Regions from separate parts of the Streptomyces sp. YIM S03343 genome, predicted to be linked through region 1. Evidence: riboswitches for the same ligand, from Rfam matches in the RefSeq annotation. Region 1 holds a riboswitch; each other region holds the start of a gene.
The links. A riboswitch is a leader RNA that binds a small molecule or an ion and turns the genes downstream of it on or off. The one in region 1 is predicted to bind cyclic di-AMP.
Positions count from the first base shown of each region.

Region 1 (2,261 bases):
ACTCGTGGGAGTCGGAGGCGATGTCCAGGACGTCGTCGGCGAGCTGGAAGGCGACACCGAGCCGCTCACCGTACTGGGTGAGCACATCGACGACCGTCTCGTCGGCGCCGGACATCATGGCCCCGAACCGGCAGGCCACCGCGACCAGCGAGCCCGTCTTGCCGCCGAGCACGTCCAGATAGTGCTCGACCGGGTCGCGGCCGTCGGCCGGGCCCGCCGTCTCCAGGATCTGGCCGGTGACCAGCCGCTCGAACGCCTCGGCCTGCACCCGCACCGCCTCCGGGCCCAGGTCGGCCAGGATGTGCGAGGCACGGGCGAACAGGAAGTCGCCGGTCAGGACGGCCACCGAGTTGCCCCAGCGGGCGTTGGCGCTGGGCACGCCGCGGCGCACCGCGGCCTCGTCCATGACGTCGTCGTGGTACAGCGTGGCCAGATGGGTCAGCTCCACGACCACCGCCGACGGCACGACACCGGGCGCGTACGGGTCGCCGAACTGCGCCGCAAGCATCACCAGCAGCGGCCGGAACCGCTTGCCGCCCGCCCGCACCAGGTGCTGGGCCGCCTCGGTGATGAAGGGAACCTCACTCTTGGTGGCCTCGAGCAACCCTTCCTCGACAGCCGCCATACCGGCCTGGACATCGGCTTCCAGAGCCTGGTCCCGCACGCTCAGCCCGAACGGCCCGACGACGGTCACGAGGGTTCTCCTGTCTGCTGGCGTCTACCGGCGATTACACGGTTTGTCGATAGGTCGCTGCCATCACTCAAGTCAGCGTATCCGGTCAGCTTTCGATCACCGATAGCGCCCACCGTCACAGGAGGGGTGCTATTGGATCACGACCGTTATGTCGTCGATCAAACAATATGAACGGACATTGATTGACTTAATAGGAATTATTACCGTCTATCGCGCATCAGGCGATCGCACACCGTCACCACAACAACGACCGGAACCGCGCGAGAGGTTCCTCGCAGACTGCCCGCCGAATTGCGCCCCGACTGCCCATGGTTGGGCATATTGCCCGATTAGTCGCAGTTGCTGAAAGCCGTGAATTGTCTCACTCGGCACAGCCGTCCACCCTGGTCCGCCTCCCCCTCCTTCTCTGCACATCCCCTTCCCCCTGGGGGCCAGTTGACGCTTCCCGGACGCAAAGGATCAAGTACCCCATACACCTCACACCAAGGTCAACTGGTGCGATACCCGCCTCCGTGACTTGTTCTGGACATCTGCTCTCGCATACGTTCCCGGCCAGTCGAGCGGAACGCCGAATCCTGCCGCCGCCCGACGGCCAACGACCACTCACCACGGCAGGAGCGGGGGACCCAGGTAGAACGCCGGGACCGGACAGTGCGCCGGGGCCGGCTCGGGGTGAAATCGGACCGCCGTACGGTGGCCCGGCCGGGCAGCTCCCGCCCGAACCCGACAGCTCACCTCGCAGGCGACGGAGAGGAACTTGCCATGCCTGCAACGGGCCAGCTTCGCCATGCCTTCCGCACCTCGCGCGTCCTGCGCACGCTCACCGTCGCCGTCACCGGCGCGGCCGTGCTCGCGCTCCCGATCGTCGGCGCGACCAGCGCGTCCGCGGCCACCCCGGTGACGTCCGCCTCCACCACCCTCGCCGGGTACCCGAACACCCTCGACGGCTGGATCCGCGAGTCCCTCGCGATCATGGCGCAGAAGGGCATCCCGGGGACGTACAACGGCATCTACCGCAACGTCATACGCGAGTCGTCGGGCAACCCCAACGCCATCAACCTCTGGGACTCCAACGCCGCGAAGGGGACTCCGTCCAAGGGGCTGCTCCAGGTGATCGACCCGACGTTCCTCGCGTACCACGTGGCCGGGACGTCGTACAACCCGTTCGATCCGGTGGCGAACATCACCGCTGCGTGCAATTACGCTGCGGCGGTTTATGGGTCGATCGACAACGTCAACGGAGCGTATTAGCTCCCGCTGGGTCGGCTGGTATTCCTCGGGGGGTGGTGGGGTTTTGGCCGCCGGGCCGGTGGGGGGTGGTCGCGCAGTTCCCCGCGCCCCTTGGAGGGCCGGTGGGCTCTTTGGCCGGCAGGCCGGTGGGGGGTGGTCGCGCCGTTCCCCGCGCCCCTTGGAGGTGGCTGGTCGAGTTCTTTTGCCGACGGGCCGGTGGGGGCTTGGCGCGCAGTTCCCCGCGCCCCTTCGGGGGGGCCGGTCGAGTCATTGGGTGCGGGACGGTGGGGGCTTGGCGCGCCGTTCCCCGCGCCCCTTCGGGGGGCGGGGCGGGTTC
Region 1 covers NZ_JBPUKX010000001.1:3,910,106-3,912,366, forward strand. Annotated here, with positions in the region: gene ACSYGN_RS16715 (polyprenyl synthetase family protein) at 1-694, opposite strand, end outside; cyclic di-AMP (ydaO/yuaA leader) riboswitch at 1,321-1,454, shown strand; gene ACSYGN_RS16720 (transglycosylase SLT domain-containing protein) at 1,457-1,945, shown strand.

Region 2 (2,261 bases), on a different contig from region 1:
GGTGCCCGCCTTCGCGACCAGCCGGTCGGCCTTCTCCAGCCGGTCCAGGAGCATCTGCTGGACCGCCTCGTCGCGCGCCCGGTCGTAGAGGACACCGCCGCCGACGGGCACGGCGAGCAGCACCACCCCGAGCACCGCGGCCACCGGGGCGCGGCCCGGCCAGGTCAGCCGGGTGCGCATGCCCACCAGCGCGCCGTGCGCGGCGGCGGCCGCGAGGACGAGGGCGTAGCCGACGAGCGCGGCGCCCGGGACGCCGTCCGCGTCGGCGGGCAGCGCGACGAACAGCAGGATCACGGTGGCCGCCCAGCAGGCCGCCGCCCCCAGCCAGTGCCGTACCAGCACGTACCCGAGGCCCAGTCCGCTGAGGTTGAGCAGGGCCACCGCCGCGGCGCGCAGGCCGTCCGGCGGTGCGGGCGGCGGCCCCGACGGCATGGGCGGAATCGGTGGCGTGGGCGGGACCGGCGGAGGGTAGTACCCGCCGTTCGGTGGTCCGTACGGACCGTACGTATCTCCGGACATGGCGGATCCCCCCGGTCAACACTTGCCACAAGCCTATGAGTTGCCAGTGTACGGACGACACGGACGGCTCACCAGAACAAATGCACGAGCACAACAGGCGGCGCACCGGGGCGAGATCACGATGACGTATCGGACATTCCGCGCTTCAACCTTCACGGAAGACACACACGTTCGTTAAGTTGGTGTCTAGGCCGTACGACTCCCTCCGGCGAACCTCGCCGGGTCGCGCGGCCTCCGCCTAATCCGGTACGGCCCACACGTCGTCCGGAGCCGGGGACCCAACCGAATCCCGGGGTGAATCGGCCCGACTGCCCACCGGGGCACGGGCCGTAGGGCATACCTTCCGAGTTCCGTCGCCCGAACCCGTCAGCTAACTCGGTAGGCGGAGTACGGAAGGAGTACGTCCCCCATGGCGCCGGAACGCAATCAGCGTCGCGGAGGCTCCGGTCTCCCTGGCATGCGTGACTCCGATCCGTTCGGGGGAGGTGACGGTCCCAGCCGCGCCGAGGTGCAGCGGCGGATCGACCGCCTCTACGACCGGGCCGAGACCGACAGCAGGACGTTCAACGCGACGCGCGCGATGGCTCTCGGCACCTCGTCGTCCGCCGGTGCGCCGGTCGTCCGCCCGGCGTCCGGCAGGGCACGCGGCGGCTCCGATCCCGCCCTCGACAGCGTCACCCGGCAGTGGTTCGACGCGGCGAGGGGCTCGATCGGCCCCACCGTGGCCGCCGCCCTGCCCCGGGACCTGCTGCCCGGCCGCTCCCCCGCCGCCCTGCCGGGCCCCCCCGCGGAGCGCCCGGACTACAGCGCCACCATCCGCGAACTGGAGGCCGCCGCCCGCCCCGTCCTGGAGCTGACGGCAGGTACCGCTCCGGCACCGGCCGCCCTTCCCCCGGCCGAACGCACCGCCGCACTGCCGGAACTGACCGCGGCGCCCACCGAACTCCTGCCCCCGGCAACCGAACCGGCTTGGCCGCCCGCGCAACTGCCGCCCGCGCCAATGGACTCGGCACCCGGGACCGGCTCGATACCGGGCATCCCCGCGCAGCCGACGGCCGCCCGACCTGCCGTCACCGAGCCCCCCGCCCCGACGCCCGCAGTGCCCGGGGCATCTCCCGCACCCTGGGCGACGGCCACCCCCGCGACCCGGCCGAGCCCCGCCTCCACCGCCCATCCGGACCGCTCCGCGATGGGTCCCGCCAAGGAGCGCAACCGGCTCAAGCTGACCGCCGCCCACCAACTGCTGGCCCGCCGCACCGCCCAACTCGCCCCGCAGGCACCGGCAATACCGGCGGCTCCGGCCCCCATGGCACCCCAGACGCAGCCCACCTGGCCCACCGCACCCGACCCCACCGGCCAGTGGCTGCCACAGCAGCCCGATGACTACGGCACCACGACCTACGCGGCCCCCACCCCCACGGCGGCCCAGGACCCGGCCACGGGCAGCATCCCGACCGTCCCCTCCGCCCCGACCCTCCCCACGATCACCCAGCCGCCGCTTCAGGCCACCCCTGGCAAGGCAGCCGCCGCGCTGGACTTCGCGCGGGCCCAGCTCGGCCGCCCCTGTCTGTGGGGTGCCGCCGGACCCGAGGCGTACGACTGCGGCGGGCTCACCCAGGCCGCGTGGCGGGCCGCCGGGGTCACCCTGCCGCGCACCGCGCCGGAGCAGGCGAGCGCAGGCACCCTGGTTCCCCTCACCGAACTCCAGCCCGGCGACCTGCTGTTCTTCCAGGACGGCCCGA
Region 2 covers NZ_JBPUKX010000002.1:597,669-599,929, forward strand. Annotated here, with positions in the region: gene ACSYGN_RS38445 (hypothetical protein) at 1-432, opposite strand, end outside; cyclic di-AMP (ydaO/yuaA leader) riboswitch at 760-920, shown strand; gene ACSYGN_RS38450 (C40 family peptidase) at 977-2,261, shown strand, end outside.
Region 2: linked by a shared signal. The riboswitch ahead of ACSYGN_RS38450 (C40 family peptidase) and the one ahead of ACSYGN_RS16720 (transglycosylase SLT domain-containing protein) in region 1 are both predicted to bind cyclic di-AMP.

Region 3 (2,261 bases), 190 kb from region 1:
GTTCGCCCGCGGCCCGACGAGCTGCTCGACGCGCTCCTTCATCTCGCCGGCGGCCTTGTTGGTGAAGGTGATCGCGAGGATCTGGCCCGGGTGCACGCCGCGATCGGCCAGCAGATACGCAATGCGGTGCGTGAGCACACGGGTCTTGCCGGAACCGGCTCCGGCCACGATGAGCAGCGGGGTGCCGGAGTGCGCGACGGCGGCGCTCTGGTTGTCGTTCAGCCCCTCCAGCAGGGCGGCCGGATCCACGGCGGGGCGCGGGGCGCCGTTGCGGTAGTACTCGTCCCGGTCCGGAGGCACGTCGAACTTCCCGCCGAACAGATCGTCCGGAAGCGACTCCGGTACGTGTTCGTCCTCGGGCGGCGGCGGGGGCTCCTCGTCATGGCCCCGCGGGGCCTGGAGATCCGCCAGGAAGCTGTCGTCAAAGAGGCTGCTCATCGCTCTCCGAGTCTAGGACCCCCCACTGACAACCCGGGCCCGCTCCGGGAATCCCCCGGCGGCACCGCCGGGCGTACGCGGACCCGCGCACGGACCAGGACGCATCAGGCACGCGGACACCGGCGACCGGGCACATCGCACCCGGGCCGCACCCGGGCCGCATCCGAACCGCCCCCGGACCAGACCATCCCCCGTCTCGGACAAGCGGTCGCAGATCCCCCCATAAGGACGACGACAAAGCCTCACCGAGGTGAAGGTCACAAATTAGTATCGGGCATATCGGCCATCAACCTTCACAGAGGCCACACGAGTTGGCTACCGTGCCGGGCAGGCCGCACGACCCCCACCGGCGAACGTCGCCGGGCCGCGCGGCTCCGCCGAGTCCGGTGCGCCCCCACGGCAGCCGGAGCCGGGGACCCAACCGAACTTGGGGTGAATCGGCCCGTATCCCCGCCGGGATAGGGACCGTAGGGCAACCCTTCCGAACCACCCGCCCGAACCCGACAGCTAACCCGGTAGGCGGAACGTGGAAGGAGTCGCCTCCCTTGGCGTCGCACCGCAAGTCGCGCCCCGCCGGCCCGCGCGTCGCAGGCATACGCACCCCCGCCATCGCCACGGCCGCCGCCCTCACCTCCGTGGCCCTTCTCTCCCAGACCGCCAACGCGGCGCCCTCGGACGACAGACCGAGCCTGGAGGAGGTCCAGAAGAAGGTCGACGACCTCTACCGCCAGGCCGAGTCGGCGACCGAGAAGTACAACGCGGCCAAGGAGAAGTCCACTAAGCAGCGGAAGCGCGTCGACACCCTCCTCGACGACGTCGCCAAGCGCACCCAGAAGCTCAACACGGCCAGGGAGCAGCTGGGTTCCTTCGCCGCCGCCCAGTACCGCACGGGCGCCGCCGAACCCGACACGGCGACCTTCCTCCTCGCGGACTCTCCGCAGGACTACTTCGACCAGACGCAGTTGATGAGCCGTCTGACCAACCGCCAGAAGGGCGCGGTCGACGACTACATCAGCGAGCAGTCGGCGACGATGAAGAAGCGTCAGGAGGCCGCGCAGAGCCTGGAGGCGCTCACCACGTCGCAGACGGACCTGAAGACGGCCAAGGCCACGGTCCAGACGAAGCTCACCGACGCGCGTGACCTGCTCTCGAAGCTCAACGCCGAGGAGAAGGCCCGGCTCGCGGCGATCGAGAAGAAGAAGCAGGAAGAAGCCGCAGCCAAGGCCGCCGAACTGGCGAAGCAGCAGGCGGCGGCCGAGAAGGCAGCGGCAGAGAAGGCGGCCCAGGACAACGCGTCCTCGGGCTCGTCCTCGGATTCGTCCTCCTCCTCATCGGGCTCTTCATCAGGCTCGTCGTCTTCCTCGGACTCGACCTCGACGAAGGCGGAGAAGGCGCTGGCGTTCGCCCGGGCGCAGATCGGCAAGCCGTATGTGTGGGGCGCCACCGGCCCCGGCTCCTACGACTGCTCGGGCCTCACCCAGGCCGCATGGAAGGCGGCGGGCGTCAGCCTCCCGCGTGTGACGTACGACCAGGTCAACGCAGGAACGACGGTCTCCGTTGCCGACGCGAAGCCGGGTGACCTGATCTTCTTCTATTCCGATGTCAGCCACGTCGGTCTCTACATCGGCAACGGCATGATGATCCACGCCCCGAAGCCCGGCGCGTACGTGCGCGAGGAGTCGATCTACTACGGCGGCGCGTCGATCATCCACAGCGTGGTGCGGGTGGCCTGACCGCCTCTGGGGCCGCTTCAGATCTGTCGGATTCTCAGCGATCTGTCGTCAAGTTGTCGTCTGTGACAGATCGCCGAGAATCGCCCCCGT
Region 3 covers NZ_JBPUKX010000001.1:3,715,859-3,718,119, forward strand. Annotated here, with positions in the region: gene ACSYGN_RS15780 (ATP-dependent DNA helicase) at 1-438, opposite strand, end outside; cyclic di-AMP (ydaO/yuaA leader) riboswitch at 804-975, shown strand; gene ACSYGN_RS15785 (C40 family peptidase) at 984-2,171, shown strand.
Region 3: linked by a shared signal. The riboswitch ahead of ACSYGN_RS15785 (C40 family peptidase) and the one ahead of ACSYGN_RS16720 (transglycosylase SLT domain-containing protein) in region 1 are both predicted to bind cyclic di-AMP.